Regions from separate parts of the Streptomyces sp. NPDC091292 genome, predicted to be linked through region 2. Evidence: riboswitches for the same ligand, from Rfam matches in the RefSeq annotation. Region 2 holds a riboswitch; the other holds the start of a gene.
The links. Region 2 has a riboswitch for cyclic di-AMP ahead of ACIQNU_RS37360 (NlpC/P60 family protein). Riboswitches for the same ligand answer to the same signal wherever they lie in the genome.
Positions count from the first base shown of each region.

Region 1 (10,571 bases), on a different contig from region 2:
GTCCGCCCGCTCAAGGGCGGCGTCGGGGCGGTCGTAGTACGTGTCCTCGTACACCTCGACCCGGGCGTCGGCGCGTGCGGCGAGGTGGCGTACGACCGTCTCGGGTGCTCGGACCCGCGCCTTCAGTTCGGCCTCGATCACGGACGGGTCCCCTCTTGTCAGACCGTGCGGTGCGCGCCCTCGACGACCGCCTCGAACATCCGTCGGAACCCCCGGAACAGCGGCCCGTGCGGTGTCGCTATCACCTTGTACGTCGCTGACTCGTGCCCTTCCCAGCCGCGGTCGAAGGCGCCGACGAACATCGTGCTGTCGGTGCGGATGAGGCGCCAGGTGGGGAGGGTGCCGTACCGGTACACCTGGATGTCGCAGGTGTCCGCCAGCGCGCGCAGACGGGCCTCGGCCAGACGTACCCCGCCGGCGAGCGATTCGGCGGATTCGCCTATCTCGGCGGCGCGTTGGGCGAGGGCGTCGCTGTCCGGGTCGAGGAGGAGGATGCGGACGCGGAGTCCGGTGCCGCCGAGTTCGCGGGGCAGGCAGGCGCGCAGGAGGGAGTCGTTCAGCCCGATGAGGCCGAGGCCGCGTACGGCGAGTACGTCCAACTCCTGTGCCACGCGCGCCTGCTGCTGTATCTCCTCGGCGGCGGAGTTCTGGGCCGCGTACACCCGTACCACCTCGGGGAACGCGGTGAGATCGAACGCCGCGCCGCTGGAGCGTTTCTCGCGGCCTGCCGCCAGGCCCAGGAGGTGGCGGGCGTCGTCGGGCATGCGCAGCCCGTCCGCTATCCGCTCGTACACATCGAGCCGGGACACCTCGCGGCGGCCGTTGATGATCTCGTTCACCCGGCCCTGCGCCATGCCGACGGCCGAGGCGATACGGCCCTGACTGGCGCCCGAGTACCGCTGGACGTACCGGAAGACCGCGCCGATGTCGCGTCCGCGCAGGGCCTGGCGCACGTCGGCGCGCTCCCACGCCCAGTCGGGCAGCTCGATCGCTCCGGCCACCGCCATGGCGTAACCCCCGGTGTTCGCACACAAGATGGGAAGTAATCCCACGGTGAGATTACCGGCGGGGGATCGCGCGGACACCGCCTGTCACGCTTGGCTGAGCGCATGGTGAAGACGCCCACGATGGAATGGATGCCCGCCGGCCGCACCGTGTCGCTGCGCCCCGCCGGCAAGTGGTGGGACGCGGTACGGGTGCCGCGCGCCACCGGACTGGAAGCGCTCGGCCGCCTCGGCGGGGACACGGGTGCCGTCATCGAGGATCCGGGTGGCGACATTCTGTACTGGTTCGTGCCGACCGGGGAGGCGGCGCACTGGCAGATGCCGGACGGGGCGCGGATCGTCGTCCTCGGTGACGCGGCGCATGTCGCGGTCCCCGGGCCGCAGCGCACGTCCGGTCCGCACTGGCGGGTGCCGCCGACCCGGGACACCGCGCCCCTCACCGACCCGGCCCGCCTCCACAACGCGCTCGCGCAGGCCGCCGCGCATGTGGCGGACGAGCCGGCGGGGGAGGCGTTCCGGTGTCTGATGGACCACTACGACGAGTGTGTCGGGTGCAGTTCGGATACGGACCGGTGTGCGTGGGGGCGGCAGTTGCGGCAGGCGTGGGTGGGGGTGCGGTGGTCGCGGTCGGCGGCTTGACGGGGTCCGACGGGAGCGGGTTCTGACGGGAGGGGGGGTCGTCCCCGCTACGCACTCCGGGTACGGGGATCGCCGTCTTTTCGGGGCCGGTTTCGCGGTTACGGCGCGCTGAGGCGGCGCCGGGCCTTGTCGTACGGGAGCGTTTCCTCGCGTGACATTCGGTGCGACGGCGGTCCGGTTGGGGAGTGCGGATGGATCTGCGGCAGATGGAAGTCGTCGTCGCGGTGGCCGAGGAGGGCGGGTTCACGGCGGCTGCGCAGCGGCTCCGTGTCGTGCAGTCCGCCGTGTCCAGTACGGTCCGCACCCTCGAACGGGAGCTGGGCGCCGCCCTCTTCGACCGCACCACGCACCGGGTCTCCCTCACCCCGGCCGGCGAGGCGTTCGTACCGGCCGCGCGTCATGCCCTGCGGGCGGCCGAGCAGGCGCGGGCCGCCGTCGACACCGCCCGGGGCGAGCTGCGCGGACGGGTGACCGTCGGCACCATGCAGGGCGTCTGGGCCGACCTTCACCGCCCGCTCGCCGCCCTCCGCGCCGAGCACCCCGGCGTCGTGGTCCGGCTGCGGCAGGCCGCGGTGACCGACATCCGGCAGGCGCTGCGCGAGGGCACCGTGGATGTGGCGGTGCTCGCGCTGGACCGGCGGCAGCAGCGTGGTCTGGTGACGCGGCTGCTGGCCCGCGAGGAGATGGTGCTGATGACGGCGCCCGAGCGTTCCGTACCGCTGCTCAGCGGCGGCAAGATCGCGCTCGCCGACGCGGCCCGGCTGCCCCTGGTCGACTTCACGCCGGGCTGGGCCATCCGTCTCGCGGCCGACCAGGCGTTCCGCGCGGCGTCCGTCGAGCGGGAGACCACGTTCGAGGTCAACGACATCTTCGCCGCGTCCGACCTCGTACGGAACGACCTCGGTGTCTGCGTCATGCCCGTCTCGGTCGCCGCCCGCTTCCCCGACCTGCGCACCTACCGCTTCGAACGGCACGCGCCGCGCTGGACGGTCCTGGTGGTCCGGCCGCACGGGGACCCGCCGCCGGCGGTGGCGGCCCTGCTCGCCCACATGACGTGAGCCGGGCCTCGCACGGGGCCGCTCATCTCCATCCGAGATGACCGATATCTCGAACCATCGCTTCGAGAGGGGAAGCGGGGCCGCCGCGCGGGCGCTGAAGCTGACATGGCTGCCGAACCCACACCCCACGTCCCCGCCGCCGCCGGAACCCGCGCCGAGGCCCCAGTGCCCGGACCGGGTGCTGCCGGCGGCATACCCGGCTGGCTGGTCGCGCTCATCGCCGTCGCGTGCGGCATGACCGTCGCCAACCTCTACTACGCCCAGCCCCTGCTGTCCGAGCTGCGCGACGTCTTCCACCTCAGTACGACGGCGGCCGGTGGCCTGATCACGCTCACCCAGATCGGCTACGTCGTCGGCATGCTCTTCCTCGTCCCGCTCGGCGACCGCCTCGAAAAGCGGCACCTCGTCACGGTGCTGCTCACGATCACCACGGTCGCGCTCGCGGTGGCCGGTGTCGCGACCAGCTTCCCGATGCTGCTGATCGCCGCGCTCGTCGCGGGCGCGACCTCCGTCGTCGCCCAGATCCTGGTGCCGTTCGCCGCGAGCCTCGCCCCCGACGAGGTCCGGGGCCGCATCGTCGGCCGCGTGATGAGCGGCCTGCTCACCGGCATCCTGCTCTCCCGCACGGTCAGCAGTCTGGTCTCCGACGTGGCCGGATGGCGCGTGGTGTTCCTCGGCTCGGCGGTCCTGATGGCGCTCCTCGCGGTGGCGCTGCGCGTGGCCCTGCCCCGGCAGGAGCCGACGACGGACGTCCCGTACGGCCAGGTCCTGCGCTCCACGGCCCGCCTCGCCCGCACCCACCCCGTGCTGCTGCGCCGGGGGCTGTACCAGGCGGCGATGTTCGGCGCGTTCAGCGCCTTCTGGACGACGATTTCGTACGTCCTCACGGGCCCCGGATTCCATTACTCCGCCATCGGTGTCGGTCTGTTCGCCCTGGTCGGCACGGCGGGTGCGGCCATCGCGCCGTTCGCGGGCCGCTGGGCCGACCGGGGTCTGGTCCATCCCGTGACGGGTGTCGCCTTCGCGGTCGCCGCCGTGGGCTTCGCGGTGGCGGGCTTCGGGCAGCACAGCATCGTGTTCCTCGCGCTGGCGGCGATCCTGCTCGACATGGCCGTGCAGACCTCGCTCATCCTGGGCCAGCACACGATCTACCAGCTCGACGCCGCCGCCCGCGCCCGCCTGAACAGCGCCTTCATCGCCACCTTCTTCATCGGCGGCGCCCTCGGCTCCGAGATCGGCTCGCTGGCGTACCACGCGGCCGGCTGGACCGCCGTCACCGCCCTCGGCGCCGCACTCCCGGTCCTCGCCCTCCTCTACTGGCTGACCGAGCGGCGGCCGTCCGGTAGCTCGGCGGAGCGCCCGGAGGCACACTGAGAAAACTGGTGGGGAACCGTTGGGGAACCGTTGGGGGCCCGCGAAAGGAACCACGATGATCGAGGTGAGCGACGTCCGCGAGTGGCGCGGTTACGCCGTCAACGACCGGGACGGACACAAGATCGGCACCCTCGAAGCGGTGTACGTGGACACCCGTACCGACGAGCCGGCCATGGCCACCGTCCGCACCGGCCTGCCGACCCGCTACCGCCTGGTCTTCGTCCCCCTCAACGCGGCCACCGTCGGCCCCAACTACCTCAAGGTCAACTACGACCGCACCCTGGTCAAGGACAGCCCGTCGATCGGCACCGACGACGTACTCCCCGCCGACCAGGAAGAACCGATCTTCCAGCACTACGGCCTCCCGTACACCCCCGGCACAGCAGGAGAACGCCAACTGGCCCGCCGCTGACCTCCTCCTCCCGCGCCCCCTCCGACGGCGAGCTGCTTGGATGACGAGCAGCTCGGTCAGCGCGTGGGAAGAGAAGGACGGTTGGCGCATGAAATCAGCGGTACGAGGGGTCGCGGTCGCCGCGGCTGTCTGCCTCCTCGTCGCCGGGGAATCCGGGGCCCGCCGCGGGCAGGCGCTGAATGGCGGCATACAGACCATGGGGACCCTCGGGAACAGCCATGTGAAGGTCGGCGACATCTGGTGGGTCGCCTTTCCCGAGCTGCGGAACTCGTCGTCCGTGGACATCGTCCTCACGGGTGTCGAGATGACCCACGTGCCCGCAGGGCTCAAGGTCCTCGAATACGGCGCCTTCGACCGGTCCGACACGGAAGGCGTCCCGCTGCTGGCCCGCGAAGGCGCCTCCCAGGCACCGAGGTTCGACCGCCTGACCAACTACGTACGCGAGGAAATCCGGGTCAAGGCCGGGAAAACGGGCGACATCTTCTACATGGTCCGCCTGGAGGCGACGGGGCCCATCAAGGGGAACCTTCAAGGGTGCCGGTACGAGTACCAGCAAGGCTCCGCCAGGTATGAACAGACTCTCGGTTGCGATACCGCCCTCCGGCTTGAGAAGGACTGACACGCCGCCGAGCAGACCTACCCTGTTTCAGAAAGTGGCCAGATCTCCGGTACCTGTCGGTGATCTGGCCACTTTTCCGAGAAGGGTCCGGCGGCGTGAGGGGGCGCTCGGATGGCGTATAGTTGGGTTCACCGACGCGGGGTGGAGCAGCTCGGTAGCTCGCTGGGCTCATAACCCAGAGGTCGCAGGTTCAAATCCTGTCCCCGCTACTCAAGGTCAAAGGCCCGGAGGCGTCAGCTTCCGGGCCTTCGGCGTTGTCCGGCCCTCTCACCCGGTCGGCCCGTACCGGCTCGCCCCCCGCCCCCGCTACGGGAAATCTGGTGGGGCGCGATGACGGGCGTGACGGCGGTACGGCGGAGGCGGCGGGAGAGATGACCGGTGGCGCAGCCAGGCGGACACGACGGTGAGCATGAGGGCCGTGTTCCCGCCGAACCCACCCGCCCCGAGGTCTCCGGCCATCCCGAGGTTCCCCCCACGCCACCCCGGCCCTCCGGCGACTTCGTCCCCGGCACCTTCGACCCCCCGGCCGAAGCCGCCACACCCCACCGCGGCCCCGCCCGGCACCGCCGCTCCACCCCCGCCCGCGGCTTCGTACGCTCCCTGCCCTGGCTCCTCATCGCCGGCGGACTGCTGTTCGACGCCCTGACCCCGCCCCAGTTCACGGCCGCCCCGCTCTTCGCCGCCGCCCCGCTCGCCGCCGCCCCCTTCTACGGCATCGGCGCCACGATCATCGCCGGCACCCTCGCGTCCCTCGCCGTCCTCGGCCTCCGCTTTGACCGCGGCAATGTCACGGACATCGCCGGCTTCACCGAGATAGTCACGATCGTCACCGTCGCCGTACTCGCCATCCTCATCAACACCCTCGTACGCCGCAGTGACGCCCAACTTGCCAGCGCCCGCGAGATCGCCGAGGCCGCCCAGCGCGCCGTACTGCCCGAACCGGCCGAGCGGATCGGCGGCTTCGACGTCGCCGCGCGCTACGAGGCGGCGCAGGCCGACGCCTTCATCGGGGGAGACCTCTACGCGGTCCAGGACACCCCGCACGGGGTCCGCGTCGTCGTCGGAGACGTACGCGGCAAGGGGATGGGCGCGGTGGCGGCCGTCGCCGTGGTGATCGGCGCGTTCCGCGAGGCCGCCGAACAGGAGAGCACCCTGGAGGCGGTGGCACAGCGCCTGGAACGCGCCCTGGAGCGCGAGGGCACCCGACGCCGCGGCATCGACGACTTCGAGGGCTTCACCACGGCCCTGCTCGCGGAGATCCCGCACGGCGAGGACATCGTCCGGATCGTCAACCGCGGCCACCCCGAACCGCTGCTCCTGCACGGCGACGGGGAGCTGCGCGTCCTCTCGCCGGCCCAGCCCGCGCTGCCGCTCGGCATGACCGACCTCGGGAGCTGGCCCGACCGTTCCGACGAGGCGCACTTCCCGTACGGCGCGACCCTGCTCATCTACACCGACGGGCTGTCCGAGGCCCGCGACGGCGAAGGGGTCTTCTACGATCCCGCCGAGCGGTTGAAGGGCCGTACCTTCCCGGGGCCCGGCGCCCTGCTCACCACCGTCGCCCGCGAGGTGCGGGAGCACACGGGCGGCGGCAGCACGGACGACATGGCGCTCATCGCCCTACGAAGACCCTGACGCACCCTGACGCACCCTGACGCACCCTGACGCCCTCCCGCGTCGCCCGCCCTATCACCATGCGTGATCGAACGGCAGCCCTCCGCATAACAAGTGACGAACTATCAGCTGACAGTCACGTCAAGAAACCCCCAGGTGTGCCGTCAACTCGCCCGATTCCGCCCCTCACTGTCCCGTAAAGTCCAGGCCAAAGCCTTTAACGATCAACCGGAACCGCTTGGAATCCGGCCCCGCCGTCTATTAACGTTCGATAACGCAGCGCGGTCGTCCCAGCCGTCACAAGAGGCGGCTCCGTGCGCACGCGCCGAATCCCGCAAGGGAACCGGGGAACCACCACTTGGGGTGAATCGGGCATCCTTCCTCGCCGAAGGATGCCGGTAGGAGACCTTCCTGCTCCGAACCCGTCAGCTAACCCGGTAGGCGAGAAGGAAGGAAAGGAGTACGCCTCAGTGGCGTCCAACCCGCCTGCCCCCGAAGCCTCACCTCGCCCGAAGGCCTTCGCACCATTCGAACCCTTCGGATCATCCGAACCCTTCGGATCCGCGTACGGCCCGGCCGTCGCCGAGGAGGAGCGGGGGGAATGGAACCCCACTGAGGAGTCCATACGCCCCGTACGCGGCAGGCACCGCGTCGCCAAGCAGCGCGGCGGACTCGCCCGCAGCTCCACGGTCCTCGGTGTCGGCGTGATCGCCGCCGTCGGCGCGGGCGGCATCGCCACCGCGCAGGGCGGGAAGCCGCCCGTCCGGATCGCCATGCCGGACATGTCGGCGGTCACCGACTCCCTCCCGGACGCCAAGTCCCTGCCGGGCGTGGGCGCCCTCATCGCGGACGACCCCGCCCCGGCGCAGACCGTCGCGGCCCCCCTCACCGGCGCGGGCATCACCGCGACCGACGCCCAGCAGGGCACCACCGACGCGGGCGAGGCGCTGCGCGCACGGATCATGGAACAGGCCGAGCAGCAGCAGGACCAGGCCGACACCGCCGAGCGCGTCGCCGCCGAGGAGGCCGCCGCCAAGAAGGCCGCCGCGGACGCCGCCGCCGAGCAGGACAAGGCGAAGGCCAAGGCCGCCGCCGAGAAGAAGAAGGCCGAGGAGGAGGCCAAGGCCAAGGCGGAGAAGGAGCGCCTGGCCAAGCTCGCGAAGAGCTTCGCCCTCCCGACCTCCTCGTACACGATCACCTCGACCTTCGGTGAATCCGGTTCGCTGTGGTCGTCCGGCCAGCACACCGGCCTCGACTTCGCCGCCCCGACCGGCACCCCGATCAAGGCGGTGCACAGCGGCACCATCACGGAGGCCGGCTGGTCGGGCTCCTACGGCTACCGCACGATCCTCACGCTCGACGACGGTACGGAGCTGTGGTTCTGCCACCAGTCCTCGATCAGCGTCAGCGTCGGCCAGAAGGTCACCACCGGCGAGGTCATCGGCCGGGTGGGCGCCACGGGCAACGTCACCGGGGCCCACCTCCACCTGGAGGTCCACCCGGGCGGCAGCAGCACCGGGATCGACCCGATGGCCTGGCTGCGGAGCAAGGGTCTCAATCCCTGACCAGCCGTAGCGGGACGTAACCGGCTATAGCTGGTCGTAGCGGGCCCTGGCGGCGTGGGGCGGAATGCCCGCCCCCGTAAGAGTGTTGGCTGCACCTATGACATCCCTACGCAGCCTCGGCTCCTCCGACCTCGAAGTCTTCCCGCTCGCCCTCGGCGGCAACGTCTTCGGCTGGACCGCCGACGAGGGCGAGACCTTCGCCGTACTCGACGCCTACACCGCCGTCGGCGGCAACTTCGTCGACACCGCCGACACCTACTCGTCCTGGGTGCCCGGCAACCAGGGCGGGGAGTCCGAGACCCTCATCGGCAAGTGGCTCACCGCCCGTGGCAACCGCGCGGACGTCGTCGTCGCCACCAAGGTCGGCAGCCACCCCGACTTCAAGGGCCTCGCCGCGCCCACCATCAAGGCCGCGGCCGAGGCGTCGCTGCGCCGCCTCGACACCGACTACATCGACCTCTACTACACCCACTTCGACGACCCGTCGGTGCCGGTCGAGGAGATCATCACCGCCCTCGACGGCCTGGTGACGGCGGGCAAGGTCCGCGCCGTCGCCGCGTCCAACATCACCGCCGAGCGGCTCCAGGAGTCCCTGGACTTCTCGGACCGCGAGGGCCTGGCCCGGTACGCGGCGCTCCAGCCGCACTACAACCTCGTCTCGCGCGACACGTACGAGGGCCCGCTCCAGCAGGTCGCGTCCCGCTCGGGGCTCGCCGCCGTCCCGTACTACGCGCTCGCCGCCGGCTTCCTCACCGGCAAGTACCGGCCCGGCACCACCGTCGACAGCGCGCGGGCGGGCAGCGCGGCCAAGCACCTGGAGACCGCGCGCGGGCGCAAGGTACTGGCCGCCCTGGACACGGTGGCGCGGGAGCGGAACGCCGAGATTGCCACGGTGGCCCTCGCCTGGCTCGCCGCCCGCCCGACGGTCGCCGCGCCCCTCGCCAGCGCCCGCACGGTCGAACAGCTTCCGGCCCTCATCGCGGTGGCCGACCTGGAACTGACGCCGGCCGAACTGCGCACGCTGACGGAGGCGTCGGCCTGACGGGGGCCGGTACCTAGTAGGTCTGGTACGGGTTGTAGGCGGGGTGAGGGTACGGCGGGTACGCGTACGGATTCGGGTTCGGGTTCGGGTTCGGGTTCGCATAAGGGTTCGGGTTCGCGTATGTCCCGTACCCCACAGGCCCGCCCGGCCCCGGCCCCTGCCACTGCTGTGGCACCACGACGACCGGCGGCGCGGTGGCCTGCGCCGCGTACGTCAGGGCCGGCCGCGCCGCGTCCCGCCGCGACCACAGGGCGCTCAGGAGTTCCCGTTCCCGTACGGCGAAGTCGGCGCCCGCCCGCCCGCGCAGGACCCGGTGCCGCAGGAACGCGAGCGACGTCGCGTACGCCTCGTACTCCGCGACCGCACGCGCCGCCGCCTTGCCCTGGGTGCGGGTCGCGTACGCGCGGGCGATGCGGCGGGCGCGCATCGAGCCGAGCGCGAAGGGCTCCGGCGGGGTCAGCCAGCCCGCCGCCGCGTACGCGGGCAGCTCGGCGCGGACCGTACGGAGTTCCCGCTGGCGGGTCCAGATCACCAGCCAGGTCAGCAGTGCGAACGCGGGCACCATGAAGGCCGCGTACACCGCGAAGAAGCCGTAGTCGCCGAAGGTGGACGAGCCGTTCCACAGGGCGTGCATGCCCATCGCGAGCAGCAGCCCGGTGAGCGGGAGCAGGATGCGGCGCACGCGGAGGCGGTCCGCCGAGAGGGCCGCGATGCCGAAGCCGAGGCCGGTCAGCACGGTGAAGAGGGGGTGCGCGAACGGCGACATCACCACGCGGACGAAGAAGGTCGCCGCCGTGACCGAGGTGAGGCCGCGGTCCCCGCTGAGCTGGTCGGTGCCGAAGGCGGTGCCGAGGTAGAGGATGTTCTCGGTGAACGCGAAGCCGGTGGCGGTGATCCCCGCGATCACCACCCCGTCCAGGATGCCGGTGAAGTCGCGCCGGCGGAACAGGAAGATCAACAGGATCGCGGCAGCCTTCGCCGACTCCTCGACGACCGGCGCTATGACCGTGGCGCCGAGGGTGTCCGCGCTGGTCGGGTCGGCGGTCGCGGTGGCGATCCAGCGGGTGGCGAAACTGTTCGCGACGATCGAGATCAGCGCGGCGGCGCAGGCACCCCAGGCGAAGCAGAAGATCAGGTTCCGCCAGGGCCCCGGCTCCACCCGGTCCAGCCAGCGGAACGCGGCGAGCAGCAGCGGTACGGGCAGTACGGCGAGCCCGAGGCCGACCAGGAACCCCTGGGTGCCG
Region 1 is NZ_JBIVUQ010000031.1:54,849-65,419, forward strand. Features, by position in the region: gene cyaB (class IV adenylate cyclase) at 1-141, opposite strand, end outside; gene ACIQNU_RS40865 (helix-turn-helix domain-containing protein) at 159-1,007, opposite strand; gene ACIQNU_RS40870 (hypothetical protein) at 1,110-1,643, shown strand; gene ACIQNU_RS40875 (LysR family transcriptional regulator) at 1,835-2,701, shown strand; gene ACIQNU_RS40880 (MFS transporter) at 2,807-4,075, shown strand; gene ACIQNU_RS40885 (PRC-barrel domain-containing protein) at 4,131-4,487, shown strand; gene ACIQNU_RS40890 (hypothetical protein) at 4,528-5,106, shown strand; tRNA gene ACIQNU_RS40895 (tRNA-Met) at 5,242-5,315, shown strand; gene ACIQNU_RS40900 (PP2C family protein-serine/threonine phosphatase) at 5,485-6,741, shown strand; cyclic di-AMP (ydaO/yuaA leader) riboswitch at 7,034-7,179, shown strand; gene ACIQNU_RS40905 (M23 family metallopeptidase) at 7,191-8,285, shown strand; gene ACIQNU_RS40910 (aldo/keto reductase) at 8,383-9,327, shown strand; gene ACIQNU_RS40915 (PrsW family intramembrane metalloprotease) at 9,341-10,571, opposite strand, start outside.
Region 1: it holds a riboswitch for cyclic di-AMP, as region 2 does, so the genes downstream of both, ACIQNU_RS40905 (M23 family metallopeptidase) here and ACIQNU_RS37360 (NlpC/P60 family protein) in region 2, are expected to answer to the same signal.

Region 2 (10,571 bases):
CCCTCATACCGCCGGGTACAGTCGCCGCACTGCTCCGCCCCCCCCTGGGACCGCAACCTCAGCGGCAGCCGCCGTCAGGACCCAGACCCAGCTCCTGCTGTCGAGGCGAAAGAGAAGTTGGTGAACGACCCTCACCCGTCGGGGATCGCGACTCCCCCGGCACCCTCTCCGGACACCGCCTCCGCGCCTTACGCGCAGTACGACCACAGCACGCAGCACGGCGGTTACACGGGGTACGAGGGCTATGACGCCTACGGCACCGGCTCGTTCACCACGACGACGGCCGCGACAGCCACCGCGACGGCGCCCGGCACCTTCGAGTCGGACCCCCTCTTCGGGGACCTGCCCGGCGGCGGTACGGCGCCGAACACGGCGTACGACAGCGGACAGTGGCCCGTCGCGGAGGCTCAGTACGCGACCGGCACGCACCAGACCATGAGCACGGGTACGCACCAGACCCTGCACACCGGTACGCATCAGACCCTGAACTACGACGCGTACGCCGCCCAGCACCACGCCGCGTACGACACCGGGGTCTATGACACCACCGGCGTCTGGGATTCGGCCGGGTATCACCACCTCGGCGGCATCCCGGCGCAGGGTCAGCCGTCGGACGTCTCCGGGCAGTGGGACGCGCAGCAGTTCACGGCGGCGCCCGCCTTCGACACGCAGTCCTTCCAGACGCAGACATTCCAGGGCCAGACCTTCGAGACCACGACCTTCGAGGCGCAGACCTTCGAAGCGCAGAGTTTCGAGACGCAGACCTTCGAGACGCAGAGTTTCGACACCGGCGCCTATGACGCCACCGCGTGGAACTCCGACGGCAGTTCACCGTCGTACGAGACCCCCGCGCCCTACGAGGAACCCGCGTCCTACGAAGCCCCGGCCCCGTACGACGAGTACGAGGAACACGCCCCCTACGCCGAGGAACCCGGCGACGAACCGGACGCCGAGCACGCCTACTCGGCCGACCCCGCCGACCTCACCGACGCCGGCGACTCCACCGACCTCGCCGACCTCGCAGACCCCGTCGTCACACCGCGCCGCTCCGCCCCCGCCCCCCGCTCCCGCGCCCGCCGCCGCTCCCCCGCCAAGCGCTCCGCGCTGCTCACCGTCGCGGTGCCGTCCGCGTGTGTGATGGGGGTCGCGGGGATCGCCGCCGCGTCCGTGGGGATGTCACCCGACGCGGACAAGGACACGACGACGGCGGCGCCCGATCCGACCGCCGTGAAGCCGTCCGTCGCGAACAACAAGCTGGACACCCAACTCGCCAACCTGTCGGCGGACGCCGGTGACTTCGCGGACCGCGCCAGCCGTACGCAGGAGCGCATCGACCTCAAGGCCAAGCAGGAGGCCGACCGCAAGAAGGCGGCGGAGGAGGCCGAGCGCAAGGAGCGGCTGCGGCCCAAGTTCATGCTGCCGGTCAAACAGCACGGACTGAGCGCCTACTTCGGGCAGGCGGGCGTCAACTGGATGTCCGTGCACACCGGTATCGACTTCCCCGTCTCCTACGGCACCCCCGTGATGGCGGCGACCGACGGCACCGTACGCACCCAGTTGAACAGCGCCTACGGCAACATGGTGATCGTGACCGCCGCCGACGGCACCGAGACGTGGTACTGCCACCTCTCCAGCTACAAGATCATGAGCGGCACCGTGAAGGCGGGCGATGTCATCGCCTACTCCGGGGACTCCGGCAACTCCACCGGGCCGCACCTGCACTTCGAGGTCCGGCCCGGCGGCGGCGCCGCGATTGATCCTCTTGCTTGGTTGCGCAGCCACGGGGTCGACCCGACTTAAGACTCAAGGTCTGCCCGGCCGCGCCTTATCGTGGCCTCAAACGCCGGCCGGGCTGAGAGTGGGCAAGCGCCCACTTGTCCGTCTACAGCTTCTCCACCGGTGCGTACCTCAGCAGCAGCCGCTTCGGCTTCGTGTCCCCGAAGTCGATCGTCGCCTCGGCGTTCGCCCCCGTGCCCTTGGTGCCGACCACCGTGCCCAGGCCGAACTGGTCGTGCGTGACGCGGTCGCCCACCGCGAGGGCGACGACCGGCTTCTCGGTCGCGCGGCGCGTCGCGAAGCCCGAGGCTCCCGAAGCGGCCGTACGCGACCGGGTCGAGGAGAGCGAGCCCGCGATACCGGCGGCCGGGCCCGACGCAGCCGCGGCCATCGGGGCGGCCGAGCCTCCCTTCCGCTTCCACCGCAGATGGGTGTCCGGGATCTCTTCGAGGAACCGGGACGGCGGGTTGTACGAGGGCTGACCCCAGGCGCTGCGCAGCGTGGAACGGGTGAGGTAGAGCCGCTCGCGGGCGCGGGTGATCCCGACATAGGCGAGGCGGCGCTCCTCCTCCAGCTCCTTGGTCTGGCCGAGGGCGCGCATGTGCGGGAAGACGCCGTCCTCCATGCCGGTGAGGAAGACCACCGGGAATTCGAGGCCCTTGGCGGTGTGCAGCGTCATCAGGGTGATGACGCCGGAGCCGTCCTCCTCGTCGGGGATCTGGTCCGAGTCGGCGACGAGCGCAACCTTTTCGAGGAAGTCGGAGAGCGTGCCCGGCGCCGCCGCACCGGCCGCCGCGTCCACCCCCACCGCCGCGTCCGCATCCGCCGCGTCCGCCGCAGCCCCATCCGCCACGGCCCCATCCGCCACGGAATCCGCCCCGTCCGCCACAGATTCGGCGCCGCCCGCTCCCCCGCCGCGCTCCTGCTCGAACTCCAGAGCCACGGAGGCAAGCTCCTGAAGGTTCTCGATGCGGGTCTCGTCCTGCGGGTCGGTCGAGGACTGCAATTCGGCCAGATACCCGGTCCGTTCGAGCACGGCCTCCAGGACCGTCGCCGGCCCGGCGCCCGATTCGACGATGGTGCGCAGGTCCTCCATGAGCGTGTTGAACCGCTGCACGGCGTTGGTGGAGCGGGCCGCCATGCCGTACGCCTCGTCCACGCGGCGCAGCGCCTGCGGGAAGCTGATCTTCTCGCGCTGCGCGAGCGCGTCGATCATCGCCTCGGCGCGGTCGCCGATGCCGCGCTTGGGGACGTTGAGGATACGGCGCAGCGGTACGGAGTCCTCCGGGTTGGCCAGGACGCGCAGATACGCGAGGACGTCCCGGACCTCCTTGCGCTCGTAGAACCGGACGCCGCCGACCACCTTGTACGGGAGGCCGACGCGGATGAAGATCTCCTCGAAGACACGGGACTGGGCGTTGGTGCGGTAGAAGACGGCGACGTCGCCCGCCTTCGCCTCGCCCGCGTCCGTGAGCCGGTCGATCTCGTCGGCGACGAACTGCGCCTCGTCGTGCTCGGTGTCGGCGACGAAGCCGGTGATCTGGGCGCCCGCGCCCGCGTTGGTCCACAGGTTCTTGGGGCGGCGGCTCTCATTGCGCTCGATGACGGCGTTGGCCGCGCTGAGGATCGTCTGCGTGGAGCGGTAGTTCTGCTCCAGGAGGATCGTGGTCGCGTCCGGGTAGTCCTCCTCGAACTGGAGGATGTTGCGGATGGTGGCGCCCCGGAAGGCGTAGATGGACTGGTCCGCGTCACCGACGACGCACAGTTCGGCGGGCGGCAGGTCGTCGGGGCCCGGCGGTACGTCCGCCGGGTGCTCGGAGGTGCCGACCAGTTCGCGGACGAGTGCGTACTGCGCGTGGTTCGTGTCCTGGTACTCGTCGACCAGGACGTGCCGGAAGCGGCGGCGGTAGTGCTCGGCGACGTCCGGGAAGGCGCGGAGCAGATTGACCGTCGTCATGATCAGGTCGTCGAAGTCGAGGGCGTTGGCCTCGCGGAGACGGGACTGGTACATCGCGTACGCCTGCGCGAGGGTCTTCTCGAAACCGTCGCTCGCCTGCGCGGCGAAGTCCTCCTCGTCGATCAGCTCGTTCTTCAGGTTGGAGACCTTGGCGCTGAACGACTTGGGCGGATAGCGCTTGGGGTCCAGGTCGAGATCGCGGCAGACCAGGGCCATCAGGCGCTTGGAGTCCGCCGCGTCGTAGATCGAGAACGACGACGTGAAACCGAGCTTCTTCGACTCGCGGCGCAGTATCCGCACGCACGCGCTGTGGAAGGTCATCACCCACATCGCGTGGGCGCGCGGACCCACCAGGTGCTCGACGCGCTCCTTCATCTCGCCCGCGGCCTTGTTCGTGAAGGTGATCGCGAGGATCTGGCCCGGGTGGACACCGCGCGCGGCGAGCAGATACGCGATGCGGTGGGTGAGCACCCGGGTCTTGCCGGAGCCGGCGCCGGCCACGATGAGCAGCGGCGAGCCCGCGTGCGTGACGGCGGCCTGCTGGTGATCGTTCAGCCCGTCGAGCAGCGCCGCCGGGTCCAGTACGGGACGGGGGGCGCCGTCCCGGTAGTACGCGTCCCGGGGCGGGGGCGCGTCGAACTTCCCGCCGAACAGGTCGTCCGGGATCTCCTCCGGGGCCAGGTGCTCGGGGTCCTCATGGGCCCCCGGGTCCTGGGAATCCTGGGGGTCCTCGGGGTGGGGCGGGTGCTCCTCGTGGGCGGCGTGGGGCGCCTTGAGGTTCGCCAGGAAACTGTCGTCAAAGAGGCTGCTCATCGCCTCCCGAGTCTAGGCCGCCCCACCGACAACCGGCCCCGGGTTCAGGGTCCCCGTACCCCATTCCATAAACGGAGCGAATCGGTCCGCTCACTCAGTGCTCACTCAGCGCTCACTCGGCGAGAAAGTCACGAAAATGTATCGGGCATATCGCACATCAACCTTCACAGGCTTCACAGGAGTTGGCTAGCGTGCGCGGCAGGCCTCCCGACCCCCGCCGGCGAACGACGCCGGGACGGGTGGCCTCCGCTGAGTCCGGTGCGCCGCGAGGCAGCCGGAGCCGGGGACCCACTCAGTTCCTGGGGTGAATCGGTGCCGTCGCCGTGACAGGCGTACGGAACCGTAGGGCAGCCTTCCGAACCACCCGCCCGAACCCGACAGCTAACCCGGTAGGCGGTCCACGGAAGGAGCGCCTCCGTTGGCGTCGCACCGCAGAGAACGGCAGCCGGGCACACGTGTCGCCGGGCTCCGTACATCCCCCGCCCTCGGGATCACGACGGCGGCCCTGACCTCCGTCGCCCTCCTGTCGCAGAGCGCGCAGGCCGCGCCCGCCGACGACAAGCCGAGCATCGAAGAGGTGCAGCGCAAGGTCGACGACCTCTACCACGAGGCCGGCGTGGCCACCGAGAAGTACAACGGCGCCAAGGAGCGCAGCGCCCAGCAGAAGAAGAAGGTCGACGGGCTGCTCGACCAGGTGGCGCGCGGCACCGAGAAACTGAACGAGGCGCGGCGGGCCATGGGCTCGTTCGCCGCCGCGCAGTACCGCACGGGCGCGGTCTCGGACACGGCGACCCTGCTGCTCGCGGACAATCCGCAGGACTACTTCGACCAGCGCCAGTTGTCGTCCCGGCTCACCGAGCGGCAGAAGGAGGTCGTCGACGACTACCAGACGCAAGCGCTCGCGACGGCCAAGAAGCGGGAACAGGCGGCGAAGAGCCTGACGAAGCTGACGGCCTCGCAGTCGGCGCTGCGCACCAGCAAGCAGGATGTGCAGACGAAGCTGGGCGAGGCCCGCGACCTGCTGTCGAAGCTGACCGCCGAGGAGAAGAAGCGGCTGGCGGCGATCGAGAAGAAGAAGCAGGAGGAGGCGCGCCGCAAGGCGGAGGAGCTGGCGCGGAAGCAGGCGGCGGAGGAGAAGAAGCGGCAGGAGGCCACGGCGGAGAACCCCTCATCGGGTACGGGTTCCGGTACGGGTTCGGATTCCGGCACAGGCTCCGGCACCGGCTCCGGTACGTCGGCGGGTGCGTCCACGCAGACCGCCAAGGTGATCGCCTTCGCCGAGGCGCAGTTGGGCAAGCCGTATGTGTGGGGGGCCACGGGCCCCGGCTCGTACGACTGCTCGGGGCTCACGCAGGCCGCGTGGAAGGCCGCCGGTGTGACGCTGCCGCGCACCACCTGGGACCAGGTGAAGGTGGGCACGACGGTGTCGACGGCCGACGCCCGCCCCGGTGACCTGGTCTTCTTCTACGACGACATCAGCCACGTCGGTATCTACACGGGCGACGGCAAGATGATCCACGCGCCGAAGCCGGGCGCGAACGTCCGCGTCGAGTCGATCTACTACATGCCGATCCACAGCGTGGTGCGCCCGGCGTAACGACCGACCCGGCACGGAAAGTCACAGCACCGGGAGTCACGGCACGTGGGGACCGACATCGACGGCGCGATCGAGACCCGTACGACGGACGGGCGCTGGCAGGTCGCGCGCGATCTGACCGCCTTCGCCCTCGGACGGGACCACGACGCGTGGGACTGTCTGTTCGGCGTCGGCCGGGCATCGGGCATGGAGCGGCCCCTCTTCCCGTACCGGGGTCTGCCCGACGACGCGTCGGACCCGGTACGGGAAGCCGGCGCCGTCGACTACACGCACGGCCACACCTACGCCACCTGGGCCGAGGTCGCCGCCGTCGACTGGGACGCCCCGCTCGCCGACGCGCCCGCCTGGTCGTGGGTGGCGGTGTGGCGGCCCGGACGCGACGGGGCGCCGGTCCTGGGCGAGGTCGTGGAGGCGACGCCCGACCTGTGCGACGCGGCGGCCGACGTCTTCGGCGCGCGGACGCTCCTCGCGCCGCCGGAGTGGCCGCCCGGAGGCGAAGTGCGGCGGGACGGTGCGGTGTACCGGCCGGTGGTCCTCACGGCGCGGATGCCGGCGCCGCCGGACGGGGAGCGCTGGGCGCCGGTGTGGACGGCGATGCGGGAGCACGCCGACGGGTGCGGGGACGAGCGGGTGCGCCTGGTGGTCTGGTTCGGCTGACGGCGCAGGAACTCAGGTCCAGAGGACGGCGATGAAGATGTTCGCCGTCGTGAGACCCCCGACGGTGGCGAACAACCCCTTGTCGACCGCCTCCTCGTCGCGCTTCACGTACACGAGGCCGAGGATCACGATCAGCAGGGCGAGCTTCACGCCGATCTTGATGTTGTTGACGGTGTTGTCGTCGGCCTGGTTGAGACCGACCAGGGCGACACCGGTGACCAGCATCGTCAGGGCGCCGTGCAGCATCGCGGGGCTGAAGCGGGCGGTGCCGGCGCTCATGGCCTTCATCTGGGTGAGAAACCCACCCAGAAGGGAGGCTATGCCGACGATGTGAAGCCCGACGAAAAGATGGATAAGCAGATCCATACCCCGGACCCTAGCTGTCGCCCTATCAGAGGGACCCACCGGGTGGATCGGGAACGTGAGGTTCGGTCGGAGTCAATCGGAGTCAACGGGGATTGTGGAGGGGCGGGTGGGTGGGGGGTGTCCGATGTGGTCGGGGTGGGGGCACAGATGGTCAGTTCCTCGCATGGGGTCACGGGAGGGTCACGTACCCGCATAGCGTCCTGCGTCAGGTGACCGGCGACCCGCCGCCGGTACCCGTACCCGACGACGAAAGGACGTGACCCCCGTGGCCGCCCATCGGAGAGCCCGGCAGCGTTCCCTCGGGGGGCGCACCGCCCGTGGCGCCGCCACCCTCGCCCTCGCGGGCGCCGCCACGGCGACCGCCTTCGACGGCACGGGCCACGCCGAACCCCGGCTCACCCCGGCCCAGGTGAAGGCCAAGGTCGACAAGCTGTACCACGAGGCCGAGATCGCCACCGAGAAGTACAACGGCGCGAAGGAACAGGCGGACGCGGCGAGGAAGGCGTACGCCGACCTCCAGGACGAGGCCGCCCGGAAGACGGAGAAGCTCAACACGGCACGGGACGCGCTGAGTTCGGTCGCCACGGCCCAGTACCGCACGGGCGCCCTCGACCCCTCCGTACAGCTCGCGCTCTCCGCCGACCCCGACGAGTATCTGGAGGGCGCGGCCCTCGCCGAGCGGATCGGGGACCGTCAGGCGCACGCCGTCACCGGCGTCGGCCGGGACCTCGCCGAGATCGGGCGGCTGCGCGCCGAGGCCGCAGGCGAACGCACCCGTCTCGCCGCACGCCAGGCCCAGCTCCGGGCACACAAACGGGCCGTCACCGACAAGCTGGACCAGGCCGAGCGACTCCTCGACCAGCTCACCGCCCCCCAGCGCACCGAGGTGACCGCAGCACCCCACGCCTCCCGGGCCGACAGCCGCAGCGCCCCCGCCCCCGCCCCCTCCCTCGCCGCCACCAGCCCGAACTCCCGCGCCGCCGCAGCCGTCTCCTTCGCGTACGGCGCCCTCGGCAGCCCCTACGTCTGGGGCGCGTCCGGACCCCACGCCTTCGACTGCTCCGGCCTCACCCAGGCCGCCTACCGCGCCGCCGGAGTCGCGCTGCCGCGCACCACGTACGCCCAGATCAACGCCGGACAGCGGGTCTCACGTTCCCAACTCCAGCCGGGCGACCTGGTGTTCTTCTACTCCGGCATCAGCCACGTCGGCCTCTACGTCGGCAACGGCCAGATGATCCACGCCCCCAACCCCAGCGCCCCGGTCCGCCTGGCCCCCGTCGACCAGATGCCGTTCGCCGGAGCGACCCGGGTCGCCTGAGGCCGTGCCGTCAGACCAGCCGCCGAGCCGTCGCCCACCGGGTCAGTTCATGCCGGTTCGACAGTTGGAGTTTGCGCAGGACCGCCGAGACGTGGGACTCGACCGTCTTGACGGAGATGAAGAGCTGCTTGGCGATCTCCTTGTACGCGTAGCCCCGGGCGATCAGCCGCAGGACCTCGCGCTCCCGCTGCGTGAGCCGGTCCAGGTCCTCGTCCACGGGCGGCGCGTCCGTCGAGGCGAACGCGTCGAGGACGAACCCGGCGAGGCGGGGCGAGAACACGGCGTCCCCGTCCTGCACCCGGAAGATCGAGTCGACCAGATCGGTACCGGTGATCGTCTTGGTGACATAGCCCCGGGCGCCGCCCCGGATCACCCCGATGACGTCCTCGGCGGCGTCCGACACGGACAGCGCGAGGAACCGTACGGGCTGCTCGGGGTCCGCCATGAGCGGTGCGCAGCGGCGCAGCACCTCGACGCCGCCGCCGCCGGGCAGGTGCACGTCGAGGAGGACGACCTCGGGCCGGGTCGCCGTGATGACCGTGACGGCCTGGTCGACGTCGGCGGCCTCGCCGACGACCTCCACGCCGGTACGGTCGGTCTCCCCGATCTCGGCCTGGACGCCGGTACGGAACATGCGGTGGTCGTCCACCAGGACGACCCGCGCCCGCCGCCCGGCCGGCTCGCTCGCCCCTGTCGCGTCGGTCGCGCCGGTCGCGTCGCTCATGACGTTGTCTCCGCCCTCTCCATGGTCAGCTCGACCTCCGTACCGCCGTCGGGCACCGCGCGCAGCCGGGCCGTGCCGCCGTTGCGCTGCATACGGCCGATGATCGATTCTCGTACGCCCATGCGGTCGGCGGGTACCGCGTCCAGATCGAAACCGGGGCCCCGGTCGCGTACCGACACGAAGACGGTGTCCGACTCGACCTCGGCGTAGACCTGTACGGCGCCGCCCTCGCCACCGTACTTGGCCGCGTTCACCATCGCTTCCCTCGCGGCCTGCATCTGTGCGCCGAGGCGGTCGTCCAGCGGGCAGTCGCCGACGACGACGACCTCGATCGGGACGCCGTGCTTGTCCTCGACCTCGGCCGCGTGCAGCCGTACCGCCTCGGCGACCGTGCCGGGGCCCTCGTCGCCGTCCTCGGTGGACTTGCCGGTGCCGTCCGGCTTGTACAGCCAGGCCCGCAGATCGCGTTCCTGGGCGCGGGCGAGCCGGCGGACCTCGCCGGCGTTCTCCGCGTTGCGCTGGATCAGGGTGAGGGTGTGCAGGACGGAGTCGTGGACGTGCGCGGCGACCTCGGCCCGCTCCTGGGCGCGGATGCGCATCAGGCGCTCCTCGGACAGGTCCTGCGTCATGCGGACGAGATAGGGCCCGGCGAGCAGCGCGATCCCGACGAGGACGGCGAGCGCGGCCTGGAGGATCGAGCCGAGGTGGGCGGCCGAGCCCTGGAGTACGAAAATGCCGGTGACGCCCGCGCCGACCAGCACGACACCGGCCGCCGACCGCAGCAGCGTCAGGGTCCGGCGCCGCCGGCCGACCTCCATCCAGCGGGCCCGGCGCGCGTTGTCCGCCTGCCGCCACACCAGGGCGACACCGGCGGCGACCAGCAGCGTCGGCCAGATGTAGCCCTTGGCGCCCGCGCCCAGGTTCACATTGCCGACGAAGATCATGGCGACGACGACCATGGCGAGCAGCGCGACGAGCTGCCCCTTGTCCGGTTTACGGGCCACCAGGCGCCGCCGCCCGTCGGGCGCGGTCTCACTGGTGAGCACGGAGTGCCGCTCCCCGCCGACACCGCCGATGCCGAGGGGTACGAAGAACCAGAACGCGGCGTAGAGGAGGGCGCCGAGTCCGTCGGCCATGAACAGCCCGACGAACACCAGCCGCACCCAGACCACCGGCAGCCCGAGATGCCCGGCGAGCCCCCGCGCCACTCCGCCGAGCCAGCGACCGTCGCTGCTGCGGTAGAGCTTGCGCGGGGTCCAGGTCGGATCAACGGGTGCGGCGAGAACGTCCGGCATGCCCCCGATCCTCACACGCCACCCCCGGCCCCCACATCAGGGTCGGACCCGGAACTACCCCCGACGTA
Region 2 is NZ_JBIVUQ010000023.1:67,842-78,412, reverse strand. Features, by position in the region: gene ACIQNU_RS37375 (pentapeptide repeat-containing protein) at 627-800, shown strand; gene ACIQNU_RS37370 (M23 family metallopeptidase) at 1,138-1,800, shown strand; gene ACIQNU_RS37365 (ATP-dependent DNA helicase) at 1,883-4,546, opposite strand; cyclic di-AMP (ydaO/yuaA leader) riboswitch at 4,784-4,958, shown strand; gene ACIQNU_RS37360 (NlpC/P60 family protein) at 4,965-6,143, shown strand; gene ACIQNU_RS37355 (hypothetical protein) at 6,189-6,800, shown strand; gene ACIQNU_RS37350 (hypothetical protein) at 6,813-7,166, opposite strand; gene ACIQNU_RS37345 (NlpC/P60 family protein) at 7,432-8,484, shown strand; gene ACIQNU_RS37340 (LuxR C-terminal-related transcriptional regulator) at 8,495-9,208, opposite strand; gene ACIQNU_RS37335 (PspC domain-containing protein) at 9,205-10,503, opposite strand.